2 regions of the Nocardioides okcheonensis genome follow, and region 1 is predicted to be linked to the other one. Evidence: predicted binding sites of a transcription regulator. Region 1 holds the regulator's gene; the other holds the start of a gene.
What was found. The regulator HrcA, encoded in region 1, represses chaperone genes, less so after heat shock. The targets are predictions, from matches to a motif close to TTGGCACTCGNNNNNNNCGAGTGCCAA.
Positions count from the first base shown of each region.

Region 2: a site for HrcA is predicted at 6,182-6,208, ahead of groL (chaperonin GroEL). Genes of this name have one in related genera too.

Region 1 covers NZ_CP087710.1:4,207,245-4,221,416, forward strand. The annotation lists gene lepA (translation elongation factor 4) at 1-70, shown strand, start outside; gene LN652_RS20505 (HutD/Ves family protein) at 70-564, shown strand; gene LN652_RS20510 (alpha/beta hydrolase fold domain-containing protein) at 600-1,454, shown strand; gene LN652_RS20515 (DNA glycosylase AlkZ-like family protein) at 1,426-2,523, opposite strand; gene LN652_RS20520 (XdhC family protein) at 2,528-2,974, opposite strand; gene LN652_RS20525 (aminoglycoside phosphotransferase family protein) at 2,999-3,931, shown strand; gene LN652_RS20530 (AMP-dependent synthetase/ligase) at 4,085-5,905, shown strand; gene hemW (radical SAM family heme chaperone HemW) at 5,953-7,170, shown strand; gene LN652_RS20540 (DUF3097 domain-containing protein) at 7,532-8,377, opposite strand; gene LN652_RS20545 (hypothetical protein) at 8,472-8,687, shown strand; gene LN652_RS20550 (hypothetical protein) at 9,029-9,394, opposite strand; gene LN652_RS20555 (MBL fold metallo-hydrolase) at 9,449-10,312, opposite strand; gene hrcA (heat-inducible transcriptional repressor HrcA) at 10,383-11,405, shown strand; gene dnaJ (molecular chaperone DnaJ) at 11,402-12,577, shown strand; gene LN652_RS20570 (16S rRNA (uracil(1498)-N(3))-methyltransferase) at 12,581-13,321, shown strand; gene LN652_RS20575 (GerMN domain-containing protein) at 13,408-14,172, opposite strand, start outside.
Region 2 covers NZ_CP087710.1:3,484,075-3,498,246, forward strand. The annotation lists gene LN652_RS16985 (DUF2157 domain-containing protein) at 1-755, opposite strand, end outside; gene LN652_RS16990 (SGNH/GDSL hydrolase family protein) at 880-1,731, shown strand; gene LN652_RS16995 (hypothetical protein) at 1,741-2,589, shown strand; gene LN652_RS17000 (ATP-grasp domain-containing protein) at 2,597-3,454, shown strand; gene LN652_RS17005 (TadE family protein) at 3,643-4,317, shown strand; gene LN652_RS17010 (pilus assembly protein TadG-related protein) at 4,329-6,125, shown strand; gene groL (chaperonin GroEL) at 6,370-7,998, shown strand; gene LN652_RS22060 (collagen-like domain-containing protein) at 8,184-9,548, shown strand; gene LN652_RS17025 (hypothetical protein) at 9,643-10,206, shown strand; gene LN652_RS17030 (hypothetical protein) at 10,287-10,793, shown strand; gene LN652_RS17035 (nucleotidyltransferase family protein) at 10,790-11,341, shown strand; gene LN652_RS17040 (AAA family ATPase) at 11,397-12,263, shown strand; gene LN652_RS17045 (vWA domain-containing protein) at 12,260-13,396, shown strand; gene LN652_RS17050 (XdhC family protein) at 13,389-14,172, shown strand, end outside.

The DNA.
Region 1 (14,172 bases):
GGTGCCGCCGGAGGCCTTCGTCGCCGCCCTGTCGACCACGCAGCCGACGGAGAAGGCCGGCAAGAAGTAGTGGCCCGGGTCGTCCGCAGCGACGAGGTCGCGCCGCAGCCGTGGGCCAACGGCGGCGGCACGACCCGTGAGCTGCTGGTCGCCGACGACGGCGCGTGGCGGATCAGCCTGGCCGACGTCGCGTCCGCGGGCCCGTTCTCGGCCTTCCCGGGACGCGGTCGGCTGCTGACCGTCGTCGAGGGCCCCGTCCTCGAGCTCCTGGTTGACGGCGAGCCGCACGTGGTCGAGCCGCAGCGCCCGTTCGCCTTCTCCGGTGACGTCGCCGTGGAGGCGCGGCTGCCCGAGGGGCCCGTGCGCGCGCTCAACGTCGTCGTGGACCCCGGCGTGACGCCGTATGTCACCGTGCTCGAGCTCGGGCGCGGCTCCGCGCTTCCGCTGGCCGACGACCAGGTGGCCTACGTCCTCACCGGGCCCGACGCCCGCAGCCTCGTCGTCGGCCCGGGCGAGGTGTCCGGCCGGTGCACGGTGGCGGTCGTGACGCTCGAGCGGGGCTGACCCATCCGAGCGCCGGGTCGCGGCGAACGTCGAGCATGAGGCTCACCGACCGGATCCGCGTCGAGGCCATCCGCGCCACCGCCCGCTTCACCGTGTCGTACGGAGAGGGGCTGCGGTTCGCCGGGAGCGACCTGCCCGCGCCGACGCGCGTGCGGCTTCCGACCCGCCACGGCCCCGTCCCCGTGCACCTCTACCGGCCCGCGGCCGGACCGCTCCCGGTGCACGTGCACCTGCACGGCGGTGCGTGGCTGATGCGCCACCCGCAGATGGACGACTGGTGGTGCCGCTACCTCGCCGCGACCGCGGGCGTCGTCGTCGCCAACGTCGACTTCGAGGTCGCGCCCCGCGTGGCCTACCCCGTCGCCCAGCACCAGGCCCACGACGTCGCGGCCGCGCTCGCGGCCGACGGCACCCCGGTGTCGGTGGGCGGGTTCAGCTCCGGCGGCGGGCTCGCGGCGTCCGTCGCGCTCCAGGCGCGCGACGCCGGCACCTTCACCCCGACCCTGCAGGTGCTCGGCATCCCCGCGCTCGACCTCTCCGCCGAGCCCCGCGACAGTGACCGCGGCATGATCTCCCCGGACCTGCGTCGGCTGGTCCGTCGCGTCTACTTCCCGGACCCGTCGACCCGGCTCGAGGCGTACGCCTCACCGCTGCTGGCCTCGGACGTGCGGGGGCTGCCGCCCGCCGTCGTCCTGACCGCCGAGCGCGACGTGCTGCGCGCCGAGGGCGACGCGTACGCGCACCGCCTGCGGGCCTCCGGCGTGCGGGTCGTCCACGACGTGACACCGGGCGTCGACCACTACTTCCTCACCGAGGACCCGGTGCGGGCGCGCACCACGATGGCGATGGTCGCCGGGGAGGTCAGCGGCGCGGGACGACCTCGCGGGTGAGGGTGAGCGTGCTGACCTCGATGTCGAGCGCCGCCTCGAGCGCCGCGACCGGCGCGTCCAGCTCCTCGCGGCGGGGGCGCCGGGTGCGTGCGAACCACACCACCTCGAGCGGGCGGCGCCGGGTGGTGCCGGTCGAGCGCCAGTAGCCCGTGATCCGTCCGTCCACCAGCAGGGGAGGCAGCAGCAGGCCGTTCGCCCCCGACCACAGCCGGTGGAGGTGGTGGGCCTCGCCGAAGCGCACCCGCGCCGACGGCTCGTAGCCGCACATCAGCGCGTCGAACTCCGGGAGCAGGCGGACCCCCTCGACGCCTCGGGGCGACGGGGCGTCGCGCAGGTCGACGTAGGTCCGGCCGTCGGGCCCCTCCTCGCAGACCAGCTCGCCGAGGTCGGCGAGCAGGCCGTCCACGACCCGCAGCCCGAGCCCGGACCACCAGGCCAGGTCCTGGCGCGAGGCCGGGCCGTGGCTGCGCAGGTGGAGCAGGGCGGCGTCGCGCAACGTGGCGGCCACGGCGGGACGCAGGGTGCGGTACGCCGCTGCGCCCTGGCCGGCCCAGTCGCCGTTGACCGGGCGACGCACGAGCCCGCCGTGCCCGAAGGCGAGGTAGCGGCCCGGCTGCGTCGCGGTCACCTCGTCGCGGCCCTCGTGGGCGAGCAGCCAGTCGTGCAGGTGCTGCTGCAGCTCGTCCGGCGTGCGCCAGTCGTCGGCGAACGCCTCGGTGTCGTCCCAGAGGTCCTCGAGACGCGACGTCTCCAGCCGCAGCAGGCGCTGCCAGAGGGTGCGCTGGCCGACGCGCGTGGCGGCGCCGAGGGCGGCGTAATGCGCGGGCGTGGCGGTGTGGACCGTGCCGCGCACGGTGCTGCCGCGCACGATCGTGCCGGCCTCGTAGGCGGCCTCGACCTGGGCCCGGGTGGTCCCGGGGAACCGCGCGGCGAGCGCCAGGAACGGCGAGCGCGCGGTCTGGGACTGCACCGCACCCACCCGTCCCAGGCGCGCGGCGACGTCGCCGACCGGCTCGGGGAACTGCCGGGCCAGTGCGGCTCCCGCCAGGTCGTCCCAGGTGAGCGGCACGTCCTCAGCCGCGCATCGGTCCGCCGGAGCGGCCGTAGGACTCGGCGACCACCTCGGCGACCACCGACAGCGCGATCTCCCCGGGGCCCTTGCCGCCGAGGTCGTGACCGGCCGGGACGTGGAGGGTCGTCGTGTCGACGCCCTCGCGCTCCAGGTCCTCCAGCAGGCCGGCCGCCCGGCGCCGGCTCGCCATCATCGCGACGTAGGCCGCGTCGGAGGCGAGCGCCGCGCGCAGCACCGCCGGTGCGTCCGGGGCGTCGTGGTCGCACAGCACGACGGCGTCTCCCGGACGCGGGTCGACCCCGGGCCCCCCGTCGTCCTCGGCGACGACGACGACCTCCCGCCCGACGGTGGCGGCGATCGCGACGATCGCCCGGGCGATCGGGTTGTCGCTCAGCACGAGGATCCTGTCGTGCTCGACCCCGTCGTCCGACCACGGCTGCTCCCTCATGGGCGTCAGCCTAGGCTCGCGACCGTGCCCGTCACCATCCCCGAGGACCTGCTGGAGCAGCGCGCCCTCGGTGCGGACTGGGGCGCCTGGCTCGACCGGCTGCCCCGCCTCGCCGCCGACCTGCTCGACGAGTGGCACCTTCGGCCGGCGGGGGAGAGCCGCCACGGGTTCTGCTCGCTGGTCGTGCCGGTCGCCGACGCCGACGGGGTGCCGGGCGCGCTCAAGGTCACCTTCGACGGCGACGACGAGTCGCTCCACGAGGGCCTGGCCCTGCAGCGCTGGGGCGGCGACGGCGCCGTACGCCTCCGGCGCGCCGACCCGCGCCGTCGCGCGCTGCTGCTCGACTGGCTGCCCGGGCCCGACCTCTCCGACGCCTGGGACGTGGAGGCGTGCGAGGTCGTCGGCGGGCTCTACGGGCGGCTGCACCTGCCGGCGCTGCCGCAGCTGGCGAGCGTCGGGTCCCACGTCGAGCGGTGGCTGCGCGAGCTCGACGGCCTCGGGCGCGACATCCCGGTCCCGCGCCGCTACGTCGAGCAGGCCCTGTCGCTCGGGCCCGACCTGCTGGCCGACGCCCCCGACCCGGTGATCGTGCACGGCGACCTGCACTACGCCAACGTGATGGCCGACGAGGCGGGCGGGTGGCTCGCGATCGACCCCAAGCCGATGGCCGGCGACCCGCACTACGAACCGGCGCCGATGCTGTGGAACCGGATGGACGAGCTGACCGGACCGCTCGCGGTCGGCTCGCTGCGCGACGGTCTGCGCCGCCGCTTCCACGCCCTCGTCGACGCCGGCGGCCTCGACGAGGAGCGGGCGCGCGACTGGGTGGTGGTCCGGATGGTCGTCAACGCGGGCTGGACCGTGCAGGACGCGCGCGAGGCGGGCCGCTCCCTCGGCGCCGACGAGCAGGACTGGATCACCCGCTGCATCGCGATCACCAAGGCCGTGCAGGACTGACCGACGGGCGGGATCGGTCCCGTCTGTCGGACGAAATGGGCGAGTTTGCTACCGCCCGGTAAACCGAGTGATCTAGGTTACAGCCCAAGTCAGCAGCCACACCCGCAACGAGGCGTCCGCGCGCCTCGCCCCGACGGAATGAGTAGGTCCCAGATGGCGGTCCCGATCGACACCAGCTTCCTCGACACGATGCCGGCCAACGTGGCCGTCCAGTTCTTCGACCGGGTCACCGCGACCCCCGACGCCGAGGCGTTCCGCTTCCCGCGGGGGGAGGCGTGGGAGTCGGTCACCTGGAAGCAGGCCGGTGACCGCGTGGAGGCGCTCGCCGCCGGCCTCATCGCCCTCGGCGTGCAGCCCGAGCAGCGGGTCGGCATCGCGTCCGGCACCCGCTACGAGTGGATCCTCGCCGACCTGGCGATCATGTGCGCCGCAGGCGCCACCACGACGGTCTACCCGAGCACCAACGCCGAGGACACCGTCTACATCCTCGGAGACTCCGAGAGCCACGTCGTCTTCGCCGAGGACGACGAGCAGCTCGCCAAGCTCACCGCGCACCGCGCCGAGCTCCCGCACGTCAGCAAGGTCGTCACCTTCGACGGCAAGGCCGACGGCGACTGGGTGATCACCCTCGACGACCTCGCCGCCCTCGGCGCCCAGAAGCTCGCCGAGCAGCCCGACGTCGTGCGCAGCACGTCCCAGGCGATCCGGCCCGACCAGCTCGCCACCCTCATCTACACCTCGGGCACCACCGGCCGGCCCAAGGGCGTGCGGCTGCGGCACTCGTCGTGGGTCTACGAGGGCGAGGCCATCCGCGCCCAGGGGATCCTCTCCGAGAGCGACCTCGAGTTCCGCTGGCTGCCGATGGCCCACTCGTTCGGCAAGGTGCTGATGTCGACGCAGATGGCCTGCGGCTTCGCCGCCGCGATCGACGGCCGCGTCGACAAGATCGTCGACAACCTCGGCGTCGTGAAGCCGACCTTCATGGGCGCCGCGCCGCGCATCTTCGAGAAGGCCCACGGCCGCATCGTGACCATGCAGGCGGCCGAGGGCGGCGCCAAGGAGAAGATCTTCAAGAAGGCGTTCGAGGTCGGCCTCGAGGTCGAGCGGCGCAAGCGCGAGGGCCGGTCCGTCCCGCTGGCGCTCAAGGCGCAGCACGGCCTGTTCGACAAGCTCGTCTTCACCAAGATCCGCGACCGCTTCGGCGGACGCGTGCGCTTCTTCATCTCCGGCGCCGCGGCGCTCAACCGCGACATCGCGGAGTGGTTCGGCGCGGCCGGCATCACCATCCTCGAGGGCTACGGGCTCACCGAGACCTCGGCCGGGTCGTTCGTCAACCACCCCGACGCCAACAAGTTCGGCACGGTCGGACCGGTCTTCCCGGGCAGCGAGGTCAAGCTCGGCGACAACGACGAGATCATGATCAAGGGCCCGGGCGTCATGGACGGCTACCACAACCTGCCCGAGGAGACGTCGCGCACGCTGACCTCCGACGGCTGGCTGCACACCGGCGACAAGGGCGCCCTCGACGAGGACGGCCACCTGGTCATCACCGGCCGGATCAAGGAGCTGTTCAAGACCTCCGGCGGCAAGTACATCGCCCCGCCGGCGATCGAGTCGAAGTTCAAGGCCGTGTGCCCCTACGCCAGCCAGTTCATGGTCTTCGGCGACGAGCGCAACTACTGCGTCGCGCTCGTCACCCTCGACCCCGACGCGATGGCCGGCTGGGCCGCGGAGAACGGCATGGAGGGCGCGTCCTACACCGACATCGTCCGCTCGGACGCGGTGCAGAAGATGGTGGGTGACTACGTCGACGACCTCAACAGCCACCTCAACCGCTGGGAGACCATCAAGAAGTGGCGCCTCCTCGACCACGACCTCACGGTCGAGTCGGGCGAGCTCACCCCGTCGATGAAGGTCAAGCGCAACGTGGTCGAGGACAACCACAAGGCGCTCATCGAGGAGATGTACGCCTGAGCGACCGGGACTGCTGAGCGGGGGTGCCCGCGTGGTTGGATACCCGCGTGCCCCCCGCTCAACCCGACGGCGACGTCGCCCCCGAGGACGGCCTGCTGCCCGACGAGGCGTGGGCCGAGTTCGGCCGCAAGCCGTTCGGCCTCTACGTCCACGTGCCGTTCTGCAGCGTGCGGTGCGGCTACTGCGACTTCAACACCTACACCGCCCACGAGCTCGGCGACGAGGTGGGCGCCAGCCGCTCGTCGTACGCCGAGGCGGCGATCCGCGAGATCCGCTTCGCCCGGCAGGTGCTCGGCCACCGCGACGTCCCGATCGAGACGATCTTCTTCGGCGGCGGCACTCCCACCCTGCTGAAGCCGGCCGACCTCGGCGCCATCGTGGCCAGCGCGGCAGCGGAGTTCGGCCTGGTCGACGACGTCGAGATCACCACCGAGGCCAACCCCGACAGCGTCGCCGCGTGGGACCTCGAGGAGCTACGCACCGCCGGCTTCAACCGGATCAGCTTCGGCATGCAGTCGGCCGTCGACCACGTGCTGCGCACGCTCGACCGCACCCACGACCCGATGCGGGTGCCCGCGGCAGTGGAGTGGGCCCGCCGGGCCGGGTTCGAGGACGTCAGCCTCGACCTGATCTACGGCACCCCGGGTGAATCGCTGGCCGACTGGGAGACCTCGGTCGACACCGCGCTGGACTGCGAGCCCGACCACGTCTCGGCGTACTCGCTCATCGTCGAGGACGGCACCGCGATGGGTCGCCAGGTCGCCCGCGGCGAGCTGCCGATGCCCGACGAGGACGACCTCGCCGACAAGTACCAGCTCGCCGACGAGCGCTTCGCCGCCGCCGGGATGAGCTGGTACGAGGTGTCGAACTGGGCCACGTCGCCCGACCACTGGTGCCGGCACAACCTGCTCTACTGGACCGGCGGCCACTGGTGGGGCGTCGGGCCCGGGGCGCACTCGCACGTCGGTGGGACCCGGTGGTGGAACGTCAAGCACCCCGCGGCCTACGCCGAGCGGCTCGCCCGCGGCGTCTCGCCCGCGCTGGCCCGGGAGGTGCTGGGCTACCGCGACCAGCGCGTCGAGCGGGTGCTGCTGGAGATCCGGCTCGTCGAGGGCCTTCCGGTCTCGGCGCTCGAGGCCACCGGGCGCGCGCAGGTGGCCCGGCTCGTCGCCGACGGGCTGGTCGAGCTCGCGGCCGAGCGGCTGGTCCTCACCGCGCGCGGCCGGCTGCTGGCCGACGCGGTCGTGCGCGACCTCGTTGACTGAGTCATTTGGCTCGCTCCGCTCGCGGTGTCCCCGGCGCCTGAGCCCGCCGTGCTGATTGGCTCGCTCCGCTCGCATGTCGCGGCGCTCGTAACCCGCTCGTTCGTCGTCGCGCCCGCACCCCTCCTCCGCTTCGCTCCTCCGGGCTTTGCCGCTCCTCCTGCACGTCACGGGCGCGCCGCGACGAGCCCCCGACGCCCCAGCCGCACACCGGGCCGGCTGGCTCCGGGAGCTGCCCGTCCCCTGGCGCGCCCGGGAGTGCAGGAGGAGGGCTGCGAGCGGAGGAGCGCAGCGGGGGAGGTCGCAGACCGACGACGAACGAGCGGGCTCAGGCGCCGGGGACACCGCGAGCGGAGCGAGCCAATTACGCCGTCGTGAAGTCGATGAGCTCCTCGACCCGGCCGAGCAGGGCGGGCTCGAGGTCGGCGTAGGAGGTCACCCGGCCCAGCACGTGCTTCCAGGCGCGGGCGATGTCGGCCTGGTCGCGGTGCGGCCAGCCGAGCTGCTGGCAGGTGCCCTTCTTCCAGTCGATGCCCTTGGGGACGTGCGGCCAGCGGGGGATGCCGAGACGGTCGGGCTTGACGGCCTGCCAGATGTCGATGAACGGATGCCCGACGACGAGCACGTGCTTGCCGATGGGGGAGCGCGCGATGCCCTGGGCGATCCGTGCCTCCTTCGAGCCGGCGACCAGGTGGTCGACCAGGACACCCACCCGGCGCTCCGGTCCGGGCCGGAAGTCGCGCAGGTGGTCGGCGAGGTCGTCGACGCCGCCGAGGTACTCCACGACGACGCCCTCGATGCGCAGGTCGTCGCCCCAGACCTTCTCGACGAGCTCGGCGTCGTGGCGGCCCTCGACGAAGATCCGGCTCTGCCGGGCGACGCGGGCCTTCGCGCCGGCGACCGCGATCGAGCCCGAGGCCGTGCGGGTCGGGGCGGCCGGTGCGCCCGCGCGTACCGGGCGGGTGAGGATGACCGGCTTGCCCTCGAGCAGGAAGCCGGGGCCGAGGGGGAACGTCCGACGCTTGCCGCGCCGGTCCTCCAGCGTCAGCGTGTCGATGTCGCGGTCGACGGCGACGACCTCGCCGCACCAGTCGGTCGTGACCTCCTCGACCACCATGCCGAGCTCGGTCGGCACCTCGACCGCGCGGCCCTTGGCGGGGCGGCGCCAGTCGGTGGAGAGTACGTCGGTTCCGTATCGATCGGCAGGCACTGGTCTACGTTAGGCACTCGGAACTCGGACATGGGGGTGGCACGCCGTGCAGACACGCGCGACAGCAGACGGATCGACCGGCACGACCGGCGGCGTGACGAGGAGCGACAGGGCGGCGGCGTCGCCGGGCAGCCGGACGCGTCTGCAACGCGCGGTCGCGCGGCTCAAGGGTGACTACGAGGAGGACGGCACCAACCGTCCGGTGCGGCTCCCGCTGTGGATCGACCTGAGCGCCGCGCTGCTGATCATCCTCTTCGTCGTGGCCTGCTGGGTCGTCTTCTTCGGCTGGCTGGCCAGGACCCAGGGATAGGCGACGTACGCCCACCGCCCACCGTGGCGGCACACGACGTCCCGCCGCCGACCGTGGCGGCACACGACGTCCCGCCGCCGCCCACCGTGGCGGCACACGACGTCCCGCCGCCGACCGTGGCGGCACACGACGTCCCGCCGCCGACCGTGGCGGCACACGACGTCCCGCCGCCGACCGTGGCGGCACACGACGTCGGGATCGGCGCACGGGATGTCGTCTGCCGCCACCCTGCGGCGGCGGATGTCGTCTGCCGCCACCCTGCGGCGGCGGATGTCGTCTGCCGCCACCCTCGGACGTGAGTCTCCGGGCGACTCACCGAGCAGACGGCGTACGAGCGGGGCTCAGCCGCCGCTGATCCCCGCGCCCTGGGCACCGTCGCCGTCGTTCGCGTCGGCGGCGGATTCGGAGTCCTCGCCGTCGTCCGACGACTCGACCGGCGGGTTGCCCAGGTCTTCCTGGGTGGCGTCCATCTCGAGCTCGTCGCGGCTCTTGGTCTCCTCCGCGTCCGGGTCGAGCGGCTCGGCGAGCGGGTTGTCCTCGCCCGGCTGCAGGTCGTCGGGGAGCTGGTCGTCGGAGATCCCGCCGAGCGTCGCGTCGTCGGGCGACGCGGTGCCGCCGGAGTGGTCGTCGTCGGCCGGGCTCGTGCCGCTCGAGGCCTCGGGCTGCTCGGTCGACAGGGCCGGGTCGGGGGCGTTGTCATCGCTCATCGTCCCGGTCTACCCGGGGCGCCGGACGGTGGGCCAGCCCCCTGCGGGTGGGGCTCAGACGAGCGGCAGCCGCTTCTGGCTGCGGGGCAGGTGCTCGTAGCCCAGCCGGACCGCGCTCTGCAGGCGCTCGGGCTCCCAGGGCCACTCGCCGACCTCGAGCGCCTGGTCGACGGGCACGCCGCGCGAGGCGAGGTCGCGGATGGTCTCGGCGATCACGCCGAGCTCGGCGCGCTGGTCCTGGACGAACGCCTTGTCGACGACCTGGCCGTGGCCGGGGACGACGACGGTGCGGTCGCTCATCAGGCCCAGCACGAGGTCGAGGGTGAGCGGCCACTCCATGGGCCACGAGTCGTCGCCGATGAAGGGCGGGTCGGACTCCTCGATCAGGTCGCCCCCGAGGACCACGTCGGCGTCCGGCACCCGGACGACGAGGTCGCCGGCGGTGTGGCCGCGGCCCGGGTGGATCAGCTCGACCGCGCGGTCGCCGAGGTCGAGCTGGACAGCGGAGGAGAAGGTCCGGTCCGGCAGGCGGACCGTCGTGGCGAGGACCTCCTCGCGCCGCGGGTGGTCGGTGGCCTGCTCGTACATGTCGAACGTGTGGCCGGCGGACACCTCGATGTGGTCGCGCGCCCACTCCGTGGCGTGGATCGGCATCTCGCCGAACTGCTCGACCATCGTGGCGTTGCCGAAGTGGTGGTCCCAGTGCTCGTGGGTGTTGACCAGCGCGGTGAGGGGGCCGGCGCCGAGGCGGCGCACGTCGTCCGCGACGACCCGTGCCTGCGCCGCCGACCCGTGCGTGTCGACCATGACCAGGCCGTCCGAGCCGCCGACGAGGGTGATGTTGACGTGCATCCAGTCGTAGTGCGCCACCCACACGCGGGGTGCGACCTCCTGGAACCGTGGGGTGTCGTCGGTCATGTTCGCGACCCTACGGTGTGCGAGTAGAGTTGGCACTCCCGTCAGACGAGTGCCAGCGAGGAGGGCCGCCGTGGTCGACGACCGCAAGCTCGACGTGCTGCGCGCCATCGTGGAGGACTACGTCGCGACGGAGGAGCCGGTCGGTTCCAAGGCCCTCGTCGAGCGGCACGGGCTCGGCGTGTCGCCCGCGACCGTCCGCAACGACATGGCGGTGCTGGAGGAGGAGGGCTACATCCACCAGCCCCACACCAGCGCCGGGCGCGTGCCCACCGACAAGGGCTACCGCCTCTTCGTCGACCGTCTGGCCACGCTCAAGCCGATGAGCGCCGCGGAGCGCCGGGCGATCTCCACCCTGCTCGACGGCGCGGTCGACCTCGACGACGTGGTGCAGCGCTCGGTGCGGCTGCTGAGCCAGCTGACCCGGCAGGTCGCCATCGTGCAGTACCCGACGCTGTCGCGCTCCACGGTGCGCCACGTCGAGCTGGTCGCGCTCACCCCGACCCGCCTGATGCTGATCCTGATCCTCAGCACCGGACGGGTCGAGCAGCGCCTCGTCGAGCTCGACGCGCCGGTGGCCGACGCCGACCTCGGCGAGCTGCGGGCCGCGATCAACCAGGCCAGCGCCGGCGTGCAGATCGCGGCCGCCGCCGCGGCGGTCACCGACCTGCCGGAGGCGGTGCGCCCGGAGCAGGTCGACGTGACCCGCGCCGTGGTGCAGGTGCTCGCCGAGGCGATGTCCGACCACCGCAGCGACGAGCGCGTCGCGGTGAGCGGCGCCGCCAACCTCGCGCGCTACGGCGACTTCGACACCGCCGTGCGCCCGCTGCTCGAGGCGCTGGAGGAGCACGTCGTGCTGCTCAAGCTGCTGGGGGAGTCGGGCGTCGACGCGCTCACCGTGCGGATCGGCCACGAAGGCCCCTACTCCGAGCTCGCCGCGACCAGCGTCGTGGCCACCGGCTACGGACCGCAGGAGCTCCACCTCGGCTCCCTCGGCGTGGTCGGACCCACCCGGATGGACTACCCCGGATCCATGGCGGCCGTGCGCGCGGTGGCGCGCTACGTCTCGCGGATCCTCGATGAAGGAAACCAGTGACCCAGGACCCCTACGAGATCCTCGGCGTCTCGCGTGACGCCAGCGCCGACGAGATCAAGAAGGCCTACCGCCGGTTGGCCCGACAGCTCCACCCCGACGTCAACCCGGACCCGGCGACGCAGGAGCGGTTCAAGGACGTCTCCCGCGCCTACGAGGTGCTGAGCGACCCCGGGAAGCGCCAGGCGTACGACCGTGGCGGCGACGCGTTCAGCCAGGGCTTCGGCGGCGCCGGCCAGGGCTTCTCGTTCACCGACATCATGGACGCCTTCTTCGGCGGCGGTGCGGCGGCCGGCGGCCAGGCCCGCGGCCCGCGATCGCGCGCCCGGCGCGGCCAGGACGCCCTGATCCGGCTCGACGTCAGCCTCGCCGAGGCGGCGTTCGGCGTCACCCGCGACCTCAAGGTCGACACCGCGCTGACCTGTGAGGCCTGCGAGGGCCAGGGCACCGCTCCCGGCACGTCGCCGACGACCTGCGAGACCTGCCACGGCCAGGGCGAGGTCGCGGTGGTGCAGCGCTCGTTCCTCGGCGAGATCCGCACCCTGCGCCCGTGCGCGGCGTGCCGCGGCTACGGCTCGGTGATCCCCGACCCGTGCCGCGAGTGCTCCGGCGACGGCCGGGTCCGCTCGCGCCGCACGCTGACCGTGAAGATCCCCGCCGGCGTCGACATGGGGACCCGCGTCCAGCTCACCGGCCAGGGCGAGGTCGGCCCGGGCGGCGGTCCGGCCGGCGACCTCTACGTCGAGATCCACGTCGAGCCGCACGCCACCTTCACCCGTCACGGCAACGACCTGCACACCACGATCTCGCTGCCGATGACCGCGGCGGCCCTCGGCACCACGCTCACCCTGCCGCTGCTCGAGGCCGACCTCCCGCAGGTGGGGGAGGCCGAGGACTCCGAGACCGCCACCACCTTCGAGCTCGACGTGAGGCCCGGCACGCAGTCCGGCAGCGAGCAGGTCATCAAGGGCTTCGGCGTGCCGAGCCTGCGCGGTGGTCGCGGCGACCTCGTGGTCAGCGTCCGCGTCGACACCCCGACCCGGCTCGACCCGCGCCAGGAGGAGCTGCTGCGCGAGCTCGCCGCCATCCGCGGCGAGGAGACGCCCGACGGGCGCGTCGAGGCGCCGCACAAGTCGATGTTCGGCCGGCTGCGCGACGCCTTCCAGGGCAGCTGAGCCGTGTCGCTGCCGGTCCACCTCGTCGGGTCGCTGGCCGGGGTCGCGGTCGGCTCCGTCGTCGAGGTCACCGGTGACGAGGCGCACCACGCGGTCGCCGTACGCCGCCTGCGCGAGGGCGAACGGGTCGTCCTGACCGACGGCCTCGGCACTGCCGCCACCGGCGCGGTCGCCTCGACCGCCAAGCGGCTGTTCACCGTCTCCGTCGAGGACGTCGTCACGAGCGAGCAGCCGGAGCCGGCACTCACCGTCGTCCAGGCGCTGCCCAAGGGCGACCGCGGCGAGCTCGCGGTCGAGGTCCTCACCGAGGTCGGCGTCGACAGGGTCGTGCCGTGGGCCGCTGCGCGGTCGGTCGCGGTGTGGAAGGGCGAGCGAGCGGCGAAGTCGCACGCGAAGTGGCAGGCGACGGCCCGCGAGGCCGCCAAGCAGTCGCGCCGCTCGTGGCACCCCACCGTCGTCCCCCTCGCCACCACCGCCGACCTGGCCGCGGTGGTCGCCGAGGCCGACCTCGCCGTCGTCCTCCACGAGGACGCCACCGAGCCGCTCGCGTCGCTCGACGTCCCGGCCACCGGCCGGATCGTCGTCGTCGTCGGTCCCGAGGGCGGCATCGCCCCCGACGAGCTGGCCGCGCTCGAGGACGCCGGCGCCCGGACCGTACGCCTCGGCGCCGAGGTGCTCCGCACGTCCACCGCCGGCGTGGTCGCCGTCGCCGCGCTGCTCGCGCGCACGCCGCGCTGGGGCTGACCCGACACGTCGCGCCGGCGGGCGGTGTGTGAAGGGGATCCGGGGCCCTCACCCACCGCTGCCGGAGGCGGCCGTAGGGTGCGGGCTCAGTCGACGACGGTGATCCGCCGGGTGTCGGAGTCCACCGTGCCGTCGGCGTTCTGCACCGTCGCGATGACGGCGTACTCGCCGGGCTGCAGGTCGTCGCTACCGAGGTCCCCGCCGAAGGCCTCGAACGGGCCGTCCACCGGGCTGAGGGTGAAGGTCACAGGACCCAGCGCCACGGCCGTGCCCTGCCAGCGCTGCACCCGGAGCGTGATCCTCCCGTCGGTGCTGATGGCCCGGCCATCGGTCACGATGAATCGGCCCGCTCGCACGACCTGGCCCTCGGCGGGCTCGGACAGCGACACGGGTGCGAGCACGTCGGCGTCCGGTGCGCCGGTGAGCGCCTCGGCGGTCGCGACGCCGAGGATCCTGCTGGACTCGGCCCCGTCGAGCACCAGCCTGACCGGGAGCTTCCCGAGACCGTAGGCGGCCTGGGCCGTGCGGACGACCTGCTCGACCGCCAGCCCGGCATCCTGCGCGCTCACGCCGTCGGGCCGCTCGTCCGGGACGTCGCGCAGGTCGACGACGATGCCGCTCGCGGTCCTCTCGACGCTGCGGACCGACGCCCCGAGCGGCCACGCCGATCGGTAGTCGGCGTCGAGAGCCCGGCCCTCGACGGCGGCCACGAGGGCCTCCGCCGCAGCGTCGCCACGGTCCGCCCGTGGCTGGAACTCCCTGAACAGCCGCGGCCCGCGGGTCGTGTCACCGACGAAGTAGACGGCCACCACCCCGCTGCCGGGGCCGGGGTCGGTCGGCACGGCGGTCGG
Region 2 (14,172 bases), 720 kb from region 1:
GCGGCGAGCCACGCGTTCCAGACCAGGTCGCCGGAGCCGATGTCCGGGATCGCGGCCACGAAGAGGGCCAGCAGCGCCATGCCGGCGCCGACCGTGCGCCAGGTCCATGCGAAGGCGGGGAGACGGGAGTCGTGCAGGACGGCGAGGGAGGAGGCGAGCACGGCGCCCGCACCGAGGAGGACCACGACGGCGAGGCCGGAGGGCTCCTGCCAGAGCGGTTGCGAGAACCACCAGGCGACGCCGGTGGCGACGCCGACGACGAACGGGAGGTAGGCGCGGGCGAGGTAGCCGTGGAGCAGCGTGCCGATCGCCCAGACGCCCAGCAGGCGCGGCTCGAACGCGGGCACCTGCAGCGACTGGGCGGCCTGGAACACGACGGCGCCGAAGCCGAGGGCCGCCAGCAGGCGTGCGGCGCCGACGACCGGCGGGCTGGACCGACGTGCGGCGAGCACCTCGCCCCCCGCGAGCAGGGCCAGCCAGATCAGGCACACCGCGGCGAAGCGGCTCGCGGGCGACAGCTGGTCGAGGTTGGCGGCCACCAGCCAGATCAGGCCGATGCCGACGAAGCCGCCGCCGAGGTAGAGCAGGACGCGGCCGACGCCCACCCGATGGGACTCGGCGCGGTAGCGGGTCGAGATGAGCGCGGCCTGCTCGTCGGAGATCAGGCCCTGCGACGTCCAGTCGACCAGCTCGGCCCGCAGCCAGGTCAGCTGGCGGGGTGGCACGGGGCGGACGGTGTCCACGGAGGTGTTCATGGCTCCAGCGTGGCCCGGTCGGCGGGTCCCGTCCTGAGTACTACGACCCAACTGTGCGGTGCCGGTCGGTCATCCGTCGCCCGACGTTGACCGCCGGTTCAGGCCCGGGTGGTTGAACCGGTGCGTGGAGCACGAGGAGCACGCAGGAGGGACGGGTGCCGGGGCGTACGCCGTCGCGGCCGTGGGTGTCGGGGTCGCGGTCGCGGCGTACGGGACCGGGCGGCTGCTGCGCCACCAGGCCGCCCTGGCGCGGCGGGCGATCGGCAAGCCGCTGGGCGAGGAGGCGCCCCCGGGCGACCGGCACTGGCGCCGGTCCTACGGCGACCCGGTGGACCTCGTCGTCCTCGGGGACTCCATCGCGGCGGGCCTCGGCGCGGACAAGCCCAAGCAGACGCTCGGCGGCCGGCTCGCGCGGGCGGTCGCGAAGCGGCTGGGGCGCTCGGTGCGGCTGCGGACCGTCGCCGTCGTCGGCTCGGAGAGCAGCGACCTCGCCGCCCAGGTCGCCTCGCTGCCGGCGACGTACCGCCCGCACGTCGCGGTCGTCGTGGTCGGCGGCAACGACGTGACCCACCGGGTGCCCGTCGCCGACTCGGCCCGGCACCTGGCCGACGCCGTCGACGCGCTGCGGGCGCGCGGGGCGGAGGTGGTGGTCGGCACCTGCCCCGACCTCGGCGCGCTGCGGCCGGTGCCGCAGCCGCTGCGCGCGCTCGGCTCCCGGGCGTCCCGGCAGCTCGCGGAGGCCCAGCGCACCGTCGCGCTCGAGCACGGAGCGAGGGTCGTCTCGCTGGCGCACGTCGTGGGTCCGTTCTTCATCACCAACCCCGACGAGATGTTCAGCCTCGACCGGTTCCACCCCAGCGCGCACGGCTACCAGCGCACCGCGAAGGCGATGCTGCCGTCGGTCCTCGCGGCGCTCGGCGCGGTCGAGGACGTGCCGTTCGGGCACCACGCGCCGGTGGTGGGCGGGTCAGGCTAGGGTCTGCGGGTGCGCACCACTGCTCGTCGAGCCGGCCAGGCCGTCAAGAAGGCCGCCAGGAAGGCCGGACGCTTGCAGACGTCCGCCCAGCCGACGGTGGCGGAGGTGCCGGACCCGCGCGCCGAGCGCCGGCGGCGGCTGCTGGCCAGCAACCTGACGGAGCTGGCGATCGAGTTCCGCACCGACAAGTGGGGCGTGCACAAGTACACCCCCCACTACGAGCGCCACCTCCAGCACCTGCGCCGCGAGTCCTTCACCCTCCTCGAGCTCGGCATCGGGGGCTACAAGAAGCGCCGGCGCAGCGGCGCCTCGATGAAGATGTGGCGCTGGTTCTTCCCCAAGGCGCGGATCGTCGGCCTCGACATCGAGGACAAGACGTGGCTGACCAAGGGCCACGTCCACGCCTACCACGGCGACCAGACCGACCCGGAGGTGCTGCACCGCATCATCGAGGAGCAGGGTGCCCCACTCGTCGTGATCGACGACGGCAGCCACATCCCGGCCCACGTGCGCGAGTCCTTCCGGATCCTGTTCCCGCTGCTGCCCGACGGCGCGATCTACTGCATCGAGGACACCCAGACGTCCTACTGGCCCGCCTGGGGCGGCCAGCTCGACCCGCGGGCCCCCGGCACGTCGATGGACCTCGTCAAGGACCTCGTCGACGGCCTCAACCACGAGGAGTTCCTCGTGGAGGGCTACGAGCCGACCTACACCGACCAGTGGGTCCGGGCGGTGCACTGCTACCACAACCTCGTGATCATCGAGAAGGGCGACAACCGCGAGGGCTCCAACCGCGACGCGGTCGCCCACGAGCTCTACGGCGCCAGCGAGATCCCGGCCGAGCGCTCCGACGCGTGAGCGGGCGATGACCGTCCTCCTCGCCACCAGCGGCGACCTCCCGACCGGTGAGCCCGGCGCCGCGGCACTCGACGCGGCGCTCGCCGAGCGTGGGGTCGACGCCACCTGGGCGCGCTGGGACGACCCGGCCGTCGACTGGGCGGCCGCCGACCTCGTCGCCGTCCGCTCGACCTGGGACTACGTCACCCGCCACCGCGACTTCCTCGCGTGGACGCAGGCGCTCGACCAGTCCCGCCTGCTCAACGGCGCGGACGTCTTCGCGTGGAACCACGACAAGCGCTACCTCACCGACCTGGGGGACCTGCCGGCCGTGCCGACGGTCCTCGCCGACGACCGGCCAGCGCTGGCCGCCGCGGTGGCCCGCTTCGGCACCGCCGTGGTGAAGCCGCGCGTCGGCGCGGGGGGAGCCGGCCTGATCGTGGTCACCGACCCCGACGACCCGCGCCTGGGCACGCCGGTGCAGAGCCACCCCGACTACCCCGAGGTCGGTGGCCCGTGGGTCGTCCAGCCCCTCGTCGAGTCGATCCGCACCCACGGCGAGACGTCGGTCTACGTGCTCGACGGCCACCTCGCCCAGCGCTTCGACAAGCTGCCGGGCGAGGGTGACGTCCGCGTCAACGAGGAGTTCGGCGGCCGGGTCCGGGCCGTCGCTCTCGGCGACGTCGCCGACCTCGCGCTGCGCGCGGCCGATGCCATGGCCGCCCGCTTCGGGCGCCCGATGGACTACCTCCGCGTCGACCTGCTGCGGTGGCAGGGGGAGTGGGTGGTGAGCGAGCTCGAGCTGATCGAGCCGGGCCTCTACCTCGACGTGTCGCCCGCCAACGCCGCACCCTTCGCCGACCTGGTGGCCTCGCGCCTGCGGTAGTGCCGTCCGGACCACCCCGCACATGGTCATTTCGGGCTATACATCTCGACCGTCGTGCTGACGCATCCTTGATCCGCTGTCACTAGCGTTCGGCAAAGGTCGGGCGCGCTGCGCCTCGGGCGCCAAGACTGTGGCAGCAGGTGTCGTACGTCGTCTGCAGCGGCGTGGGGACAACGAGGGAGTAGTCGATGAGGTTCTTCGCCAGGCGACGGGACGATCGCGGTGCGGTCGCGGTCGAGTTCGCCCTCACGGTGCCGATCCTGCTGCTCTTCTTCCTCGGCACCATCGAGCTCGGCCTCTACATGAAGGACAACATCTCGATGAGCAGCAGCGTGCGCGCGGGCGCACGCTCGGCGTCGGCGGCCGCCGACGCCGGACCGGGCACCTGCGAGGCGAGCGCCTCGCCCCCGCCGTGCTCGCCCGCCTCGGTGCCCGGGTTCGCGCAGGCCGCGGCCGACACCATGCAGACCGCCGGCATGGCCATGAACTCCGCCGACATCCAGTGGGTGATGGTCTACAAGGCCAACGGGGCCGGCTTCCCGGGCACCGGCTCCACCATCCCCGCCAGCTGCTCGGGCGTCGCGAACTGCGTGATGTACGTCTGGGACGCGGGCGTCGTCACCGCCAACGGCACCGGGCGCTTCCGCTACTCCAGCGGGTCCTGGGCGTCGGCCACCGTCAACGCCTGCCTCAACGAGACCGACGCGGTCGGGGTCGCGCTCCGCGCGAACCACAACTGGATGACCGGCCTGATGAACAGCGTCCTCGGCGGCGCCAAGGTGATGACCGAGCGCACCGTCATGAAGTTCGAGCCGCTCGAGCAGGACCGGTGCAAGCCGGGCACCCCCAACGCGCACAACTGATCGGACGAGAGATGAGAGCCCCCACCACCTGGCGCAGGCGTCGTGACGAAGCGGGCGCGACCGCCATCATCGTCGCGATGTTCTTCGCCTTCATCGCGCTCCCGCTCGGCGCCGCCTCGGTCGACCTGGCCCGCCTCTACGTCGAGCTCCAGCGGGTCCAGGCGGCGGCCGACGCCGCCGCCACCGCGGGTGTCACCTTCATGCCCGACGACTTCGACGCCGCCCGCGCCCGCGCCATCGAGGTCGCCGAGGACAACGGGTTCCCCAACTCCGGCACGTCGTCGGTGACCGTCGCGGCCGGCACGAAGCCCACGCAGCTCAAGGTGACGGTGTCGTCCACCGTCAAGAACGCCTTCGCACGCTCGTTCGGCATCTCCCAGTCGACCATGTCCCGCTCGGCGCTCGCCGACTTCAACGGGCCCGCGCCGATGGGCAGCCCGTGCAACAGCTTCGCCAACGAGCCCGCCGGGTCCGCGCAGCTCGGCCCGCAGAGCTCCCAGACCAAGGTCCCCACCTACGCCAGCTGCTCGAACCCCCAGTTCTGGGGCGCGATCACCGGACCGGAGACCTGGAAGGACCAGGGGTCGCAGTACGACGCCCGCAAGTGCGGCAGCGGCGAGGACGGCTGCAGCGGCGGGGTCAACGACGAGTTCGACCCGCGCGGCTTCATCTACCTGATCCGGGTCGCCCCTGCCGGGGTCGGGCAGTCGGTGAACCTGCAGATCTACGACCCGGCCTACGTCGAGACGGCGGCCGACTGCTCGACCGGCCCGACCGCGAACATCTCGTCGTCCGCCAACGGCAACTACCCCTACGCCACGACCGACGCCAGCGACCGCTACAAGAACGACAACGTCAACGCGACGATGTTCTGCACCGGCGACTCGGACAACAGCGGCCGACGCTTCGGCGTCGAGGTGCCCACCATCACGTCGTTCACGGTGCGCAGCCCGGTGGACAACCTGAACCCGTACACGGCTCCGGCCCTCAACCCGACCGAGTGCACCAAGCAGTGGCCCGGTTACGCCTACACGGGCAGCACCGGCCCCCGCGAGCGGAACCTGCGCAACCTCGGCAGCAACGCCGCCCTGCAGGAGGAAGTCGCACGGGTCTTCCACCAGTGGGTCAACCTGTGCACCTTCACCCCGACCCAGGCCGGTGACTACTACCTGCAGGTCCGCAGCAACGTGGCCATGCCGTTGGCCTACACGCTGGACTCGACCGGCGCGGTGGCCGGCAACGCGAACGTCTACAACCAGGCTGCCGACAACCCGCTCGTGCTCGGCAACGGCACCAACCAGTTCGCCGTCCGCGCCGTCACCGGCGCCGCGGCCGGCGCGATCTCGGTCTCGCCCTGGGAGAAGATGCGCATCTTCGCCAACGCCGACTCGGCCAACACGCAGTTCAACCTGGTGCGCGTGGTGCCGGCGGCGGCCAACAAGACCCTGGTCATCACCTACTTCGACGTCGGTGAGGCCACCGGCACGACCGCGGGCAGCGTGCAGATCCTGCCGCCCGGCGACGCCAAGATCGGTGCCGCGGCGATGACGTCGATCTCCGACTGCAAGGCGACCGGACCCACGACGGGAACGCTGACCAACTGCAAGGTCAACGGGGTGACGTCGGCGACCAACAACGGCAAGCTGCAGACGATCCGGGTGCCGATCCCCAACACCTACACCTGTCAGACCTCCAGCCAGGGTGGCTGCTGGTTCCGGGTGGCGATCAACTTCCCCGGTGCGACCGTGACCGACGCGACCACGTGGACCGCCCGCATCGTGGGCGAGCCGGTGCGCCTGATCGAGTAGCCGCGCCCTCCGCGCCACGAGCACTGCCGACGCCGTCCCGGACCTCCGGGACGGCGTTTGCACTCTCGGGGGTCGAGTGCTAAACATGAGGCTGGCACTCTCGACTGGAGAGTGACAACGACCCGGGTGACGCTGAGGTCGGCAAGGCCGGTGGGAATGGATCGCCGGCGGAGCCGGTCGTCCGTCGCGGGCAGCCTGCCCGGGGACACCACCAGACTCACGTCGATAGGAATCGCGAAGAGTTATGCCGAAGCTGATTGCTTTCAACGAGGAGGCCCGCCGCGGCCTCGAGCGGGGTATGAACACCCTCGCCGACGCGGTCAAGGTCACCCTCGGCCCCAAGGGCCGCAACGTCGTCCTGGAGAAGAAGTGGGGCGCCCCCACGATCACCAACGACGGTGTCTCGATCGCCAAGGAGATCGAGCTGGAGGACCCCTACGAGAAGATCGGCGCCGAGCTGGTCAAGGAGGTCGCCAAGAAGACCGACGACGTCGCCGGTGACGGCACGACGACGGCCACCGTCCTGGCCCAGGCCATGGTCCGCGAGGGTCTGCGCAACGTCGCGGCCGGCGCGAACCCGATGGGTCTCAAGCGCGGCATCGAGGCCGCCGTCGAGGCCGTGTCCGAGCAGCTGCTCGCCATGGCCAAGGACGTCGAGACCAAGGAGCAGATCGCGTCCACCGCGTCGATCTCCGCCGCTGACACCACCGTCGGCGAGATCATCGCCGAGGCGATGGACAAGGTCGGCAAGGAAGGCGTCATCACCGTCGAGGAGTCCAACACCTTCGGGCTGGACCTCGAGCTGACCGAGGGCATGCGGTTCGACAAGGGCTACATCTCGGCCTACTTCGCCACGGACCTCGAGCGCATGGAGGCCGTGCTGGAGGACCCGTACATCCTCATCGCCAACTCCAAGGTGTCGACGGTCAAGGACCTGCTGCCGCTGCTGGAGAAGGTCATGCAGTCCGGCAAGCCGCTGCTGATCATCGCCGAGGACGTCGACGGCGAGGCGCTGTCGACCCTGGTCGTCAACAAGATCAAGGGCACCTTCCGCTCCGTCGCCGTCAAGGCGCCGGGCTTCGGTGACCGCCGCAAGGCCATGCTGCAGGACATCGCCATCCTCACCGGTGGCCAGGTCATCTCCGAGGAGGTCGGCCTCAAGCTCGAGTCGGCCGGCATCGAGCTGCTCGGCCAGGCCCGCAAGGTCGTCATCACCAAGGACGAGACCACCATCGTCGAGGGTGCCGGCGACCAGGGCCAGATCGAGGGCCGTGTCAACCAGATCCGCGCCGAGATCGAGAAGTCGGACTCCGACTACGACCGCGAGAAGCTCCAGGAGCGCCTCGCCAAGCTGGCCGGCGGCGTGGCCGTCATCAAGGTCGGCGCGGCCACCGAGGTCGAGCTCAAGGAGCGCAAGCACCGCATCGAGGACGCCGTGCGCAACGCCAAGGCCGCCGTCGAGGAGGGCATCGTCGCCGGAGGTGGCGTGGCGCTCGTCCAGGCCGCCGCCACCGCGTTCGACAAGCTCGACCTGGTCGGCGACGAGGCCACCGGCGCGAACATCGTCCGCGTCGCCACCTCGGCCCCGCTCAAGCAGATCGCGATCAACGCCGGTCTCGAGGGCGGCGTCGTGGCGGAGAAGGTCGCCAACCTGACGGCCGGTCACGGCCTCAACGCCGCGACCGGTGACTACGTCGACATGATCGCCGAGGGCATCATCGACCCGGCGAAGGTCACCCGCTCGGCGCTGCAGAACGCCGCGTCGATCGCCGCGCTGTTCCTCACCACCGAGGCCGTCGTGGCCGACAAGCCCGAGAAGGCGCCGGCCATGCCCGGCGGCGACATGGGCGGCATGGGCGGCATGGACTTCTGATCCATCCCCCTCGTTCCACCGGCAGGGCCTCCGCTTCGGCGGGGGCCCTGCTGCCATTTCGTGACGGACCTCGGCCCGTGGACGGGTTCCGGTGTTCCCGGGACGAGGAGCGCTTCTGGCTCCTAGGCTCGTCGTGCGCAGAGCCGCCGTGGGGGTGGCCGCGCACTCATCCCCCAGGAGCCCTCGTGACCCACTTCAAGCCTGCGCGCCTCGGGCAGCGCACCGTCCCCGCCCTGATCGTCGCCGGCGCCCTCGTGGTGTCCGCCGGCGTCGGCGGCGCCACCGCCGGCGCCCTCATCACCGGCAAGGACATCCGCGACCGGTCGATCACGGCCGACGACATCGCCAACCGCACCATCGGCAAGCAGCAGATCAGCACGGACGCGCTCGACAGCCTCCGCACCAGCTGGAACTCCGGCGTGGGCGCGCCGAAGGCCGGCGACGGCGACACCAACAGCTGGTACCTCGACACCGCGACCGGCGACGCCTACAAGAACACCCCCGGCGGCTGGTCGTTCCGCGTCAACATCATGGGCGCCACCGGTGCCCCCGGCGCGGTGGGACCGCAGGGCGCCAAGGGCGCCGACGGTGCGACCGGCGCCCAGGGCGCGAAGGGCGACCGTGGTGACGCGGGAGCCGACGGCGCCAAGGGCGACACCGGCGACCAGGGAGAGAAGGGCGACCAGGGCGACACCGGTGCGACCGGCGCCGCAGGCAGCCAGTGGCTGCGCGGCGCGGGTGCTCCCGGCAACGGCCTCGGCACGACCGGCGACTGGTACCTCGACACCGACTCGTGGGACGCCTACCAGAAGGGCGCCCAGGGCTGGGCGCCCGTCGTGAACCTCCGCGGCCCGATCGGCCCCAAGGGCGACACGGGTGACACCGGCGCCACGGGTGCGACCGGCGCGACGGGCTCGACCGGTGCGCAGGGTCCGCAGGGCACGACGGGCGCCACCGGCTCGGCCGGCGCGACCGGTGCGCAGGGCGTGCAGGGTCCGCAGGGGCCGCAGGGGCCGGCCGGTCCGACGGGTCCGCAGGGGCCCGCCGGGGCCACCGGCGCCACGGGCGCGACCGGTCCGCAGGGACCCGCCGGCGGTGCGCTCGTCCTCAAGGACGCCAACGGCGTGACGCTCGGTGACGTCGTCCACATGGACTCCTACGGCGTCTCCTTCATCAGCTCGACCGGCTACCTGCTGTCCGTCGCGTGGGACGGCACCAGCAGCCCGGCACAGATCTACTACACCTCCTCCTGCGCCAACGTGAACAGCGGCCAGGCCTACCTCAACGACGGCGGTACTCCAGGACAGGTCAACTTCGGCAAGGCCGCGGTCTACAGCGGCTCGCTGGGGTCGTGGATGGTGCCCGCCACCGTCACGTCCGGCTACACGACGTCGGTGTCCTTCACGTCGGCGTCGATCGACAACCCCGACTGCGGTGCCAGCGCCGGCAGCAACAGCGGGTGGCTGCTGGAGACGGCGACCCGCACGGCCCTCGGCCTGCCGGCCGGCGGAACGGTCAACCAGGTGGCAGTCCCGCTCGAGGTCAACTGACGCAGGCGCTTCCACACCCAGCACGGCCCCCGCCCACGGCGGGGGCCGTGCTGCGTCCGTCCCCGCGCTCGGTGCACGCTGGTAGGAATGGGCCATGCGCCTCCCCGTGCCCGGCCCCCGCGACGTGATGTCCCTGCTCGAGCGCGGGGGTGACCAGGTCGAGGCGGTCATCGGCGCCGTGCCGCGGATGCTGACCCTGCTCGACGACGCCGAACGGCTGCTGGTGCGGGCCTCGGGCGCGATCGAGCGGGTCCGTGAGGTGACCGAGGCGGCGAACGTCGTCGTCGTGCGGGTCGGGGGAGTGGTCGACGACGCGCAGGTCCAGGTCGGGAGGGTCACCACCCTCATGGACGGCCTCGAGCCGTCCCTGACCCGGCTGCAGCCGACGCTGGAGACCCTGGCCGACACCACCCACCCCGACGAGGTGAAGGCGCTCGTCCGGCTCGTCGACCAGCTGCCCGTGCTGACGGAGCGCGTCGAGCAGGACGTGGTGCCGATCCTCGGCACGCTCGGCTCGGTGGCGCCCGACGTGCACGACCTGCTCACCGTCGCCCGCGAGCTCAACGACATGCTCGCCAAGCTCCCCGGCATGGGTCGGATCAGGCGCCGGATCGACGAGCAGGAGGGCGAGGACGACACCGACGCCACCGTGCGCTGAGCGGGAACGGATCGCGACCCGCGTCCGTCCCACTCCCACGGGCCGGTGACCACACCGGCCCGGCCAGACCAGGAGGAACCGTGAAGACCCTGCGCAGCCTCGTCGCCGCCCCCGTCACCGTGCTCGCCCTCGCGACCCTGTCCGCCTGCGGCGGAAGCACCACGGACTCCGACGCGCCCGAGTCGGCCCCGTCCTCGTCGCAGACCTCCGACGACTCCGACGCCGCGGGCGCCGCCTCGGACGGCACGCTCGCCCTCACCGCCGACGGCACGACGGCCGGCAAGTGCGCGGTGCCCAACGCGGAGACCCTCGCCGGTTTCGACACGGCCTTCGCGGGCACCGTCGCCTCGATCGACGGCGGCACCGTCACCCTCGACGTCGACCAGTGGTACGCCGGCGGCGACGGCTCGACCGTGACCGTCGACGCTCCCAGCAAGGACCTGCGGGACCTCCTCATGGCGGTCGACTTCCAGGAGGGGAAGACCTACCTGGTCAGCGCCGACGGCGGTCGGGTCACGCTCTGCGGCTTCACCGCGGAGGCGGCCCCCGAGCTGCAGGCGCTCTACGACCAGGCGTTCGCCGGGTGACCTCGGTCGCCGGGCTGCTCCTGGCCGCCGGCGCGGGTCGCCGGTTCGGCGGCCCCAAGGCGCTGGCCCGCGACGACGACGGCACGTCGTGGCTGCTGCGGTCGGTCCAGGCGCTGCGCCCGTGCGCCGAGGTGGTGGTCGTCCTCGGCGCCGGGGCCGAGCAGGCCGCGGCACTGCTGCCGATGTCGGTCGCGCGGGTGCGCGCCGATGACTGGGCCGACGGGATGGGCGCGTCCCTGCGTGCCGGTCTGGAGGCGCTGGAGGGGACGGACCACGACGCCGCGCTCGTCACGCTCGTCGACCTGCCCGACGTGGGGGGCGACGTGGTCGGGCGACTGCTCGGCGCCGCCCGCGGCAGCGACGTGCTCGCCCGGGCGGCGTACGACGGGGTGCCGGGGCACCCGGTGCTGATCGGCCGGGACCACTGGGCGGGCGTCGTCACCTCGGCCGCCGGCGACCGCGGTGCGCGTGACTACCTCGCCGCCCGCGCCGTCGACCTCGTCGAGTGCGGCGACCTCGCCACCGGCGTCGACGTCGACGCCCGCTGATCGTCGCCACCCCTCGCCAACGTGGGACCAACGTGCCGGGTCGTAGCCTGACGGCATGGACTCCGCTGCTGACGTCGCCGCCCGGCTCGGCGCGACCGGCTACCTCGCCGACGACGAGCTGGCCACGGTCGTCTTCCTCGCCTCCCGCATGCAGCGCCCGCTGCTGCTCGAGGGGGAGCCCGGCACCGGCAAGACCGCGCTCGCCGAGGCGCTGGCGCAGGCCCTCGACCTGCCCCTCGTCCGGCTGCAGTGCTACGAGGGGATCGACGCCAGCCAGGCGCTCTACGACTGGGACTTCCCGCGCCAGATCCTGCACCTGCGCGCGCTCGAGGCCGCCGGGGCGGTCGACTCCGACGAGGCCGAGAAGAGCCTCTACGACGAGCGCTTCCTGCTCGCCCGCCCGGTCCTGGCCGCGCTGCGCCAGGCGCCGGCGGTGCTGCTGGTCGACGAGGTGGACCGTGCCGACGACGAGTTCGAGGCGTTCCTGCTCGAGGTGCTGTCGACCTGGCAGGTGACGATCCCCGAGTTCGGCACCGTCACCGCTCCGGAGCCGCCGCTGGTCGTGCTCACCTCCAACCGCACGCGCGAGCTGCACGACGCGCTCAAGCGACGCTGCCTCTACCACTGGATCGACCACCCCGGCCTGGAGCGGGAGGTCGAGATCGTCCGTTCCCGCGCGCCGGAGGTCGGCGAGCAGCTGGCCCGCCAGGTCGTGTCCCTGGTCCAGCAGCTGCGGGTGCGCGACGACCTGCTCAAGCCGCCGGGCGTCGCCGAGACCCTCGACTGGGCGCGGGCACTCACGCACCTCGGCACCACCGACCTCGACCTGGCCACGGCCGCGGCCACGCTCGGGGCGCTGCTGAAGTACCGCGAGGACGGCGACCGGGTGAAGGCGGCCCTCGACCGGATGCTGTCGCGATGAGCGTCGGAGCCGAGGAACTGCACGCACCCGACGAGGTGCTGCTCGGCTTCGCCCGCGCGCTGCGGGCGGCGGGCGTCCCGGTCACCCAGGACCGCGCCCACGGCTTCCTGGCCGCGGTCGCGGCGGTGGGCCTCGACGACCGTCGGGCGACCTGGTGGGCGGGGCGGGCCACCCTCTGCGGCTCGCCGGACGACCTCGCCCGCTTCGACCAGGTCTTCGCCGCGTGGTTCGACCACCGCGACGGCCCGCCCCGGGCGAGACCGCGCGAGACCCCGCGCCCGGCGACCGCCCACCTGCTGCCCGACGCGGAGAGCGGTGGCGCCGGCCGGGGCGACGAGGACGAGGACGTGCTGCGGGTCGCGGCGTCGGAGTCGGAGGTGCTGCGCCACCGCGACGTCGCGACGCTCGACGCGCACGACAAGCGGCGTCTCGACGCGATGTTCGTGCGGCTCGCGCTGCGCCCGCCCACCCGGCGCACCGCCCGGCACCGCCGCTGGCACCGCGGGAGCGTGGACGCGTCCCGGACGCTGCGCGCCTCGCTGCGGCGGATGGGCGAGCCCGGCGAGATCGCCTGGCGCCGCCGCGGCACCCGGCCCCGGCGCGTGGTGCTGCTGGTCGACGTCAGCGGGTCGATGAGCGCGTACGCCGACGCGCTGCTGCGCCTGGCGCACCGGCTGACGCAGTCGGCGCGCGCCCACGGTGGCGTCGTCGAGACGTTCACCGTCGGCACCCGGCTCACCCACGTGACGCGCGCGCTGCGCTCACCGGACCCCGACCGGGCGCTGGTCGCTGCCGGGGAGGTGGTGCCCGACTGGTCCGGCGGCACCCGGCTCGGCGAGACGCTGCGGGTCTTCCTCGACCGCTGGGGTCAGCGCGGGATGGCACGTGGCTCGGTGGTCGTCGTGTTCAGCGACGGGTGGGAGCGCGGGGACGCGGCCCTGCTCGGCGAGCAGATGGCCCGGCTCCAACGGGTCGCCCACCGCGTCGTGTGGGTCAACCCGCACCGCGGCAAGGCCGGCTACGCCCCGCTCCAGGGCGGTGTGGTCGCGGCCCTGCCGCACTGCGACGACTTCCTCGCCGGCCACTCGCTGGCGACCTTCGCCGACCTCACGGAGGTGATCGCGCGTGCGTGACGTGCTGCCCGAGCTGATGCAGTGGTGGGAGGCGGGCGAGACCGTCGGGGTGGGCACCGTGGTGGCCACCTTCCGGTCCGCGCCCCGACCGGCCGGGGCGTCGATGCTCGTCGGGCCCGACGAGTCCGCGGTCGGGTCCGTGTCGGGCGGGTGCGTCGAGGGCGCGGTCTACGAGCTGGCCCAGTCCGTCGTCGCCTCGGGCGAGCCGGTGCTGGAGCGCTACGGCGTCTCCGACGACGACGCGTTCGCCGTCGGCCTGACCTGCGGCGGGATCCTCGACGTCTTCGTCGAGCGGGTGTCGCGCGAGACCTTCCCCGAGCTCGGCGAGGTGGCTGCCGACGTCGAGGCCGGCCGACCGGTCGCGCTGGCCACCGTCATCGAGCACCCCGACCCGACGTGGCTCGGCCGGCGGATGGTCGTACGCCCCGACGCGCCGGCCGGGGGCACCCTGGGCTCGCCGCGCGCCGACGCCGCCGTCCACGACGACGCCCTCGGCCTGCTCGCCGCCGGGAGCAACGCCACCCTCACCTACGGGCCCGACGGCGAGCGCCGGGGCGAGGGGATGCGGGTCTTCGTGTGGGGCTTCGCCCCCAAGCCCCGGATGCTGGTCTTCGGCGCGATCGACTTCGCCGCCGCCGTCGCCAAGGTGGGCTCCTTCCTCGGCTACCACGTCACGGTCTGCGACGCCCGGCCCGTGTTCGCGACGAGCTCGCGCTTCCCGGGCGCCGACGAGGTCGTCGTCGACTGGCCGCACCGCTACCTCCGGGCCGAGGTCG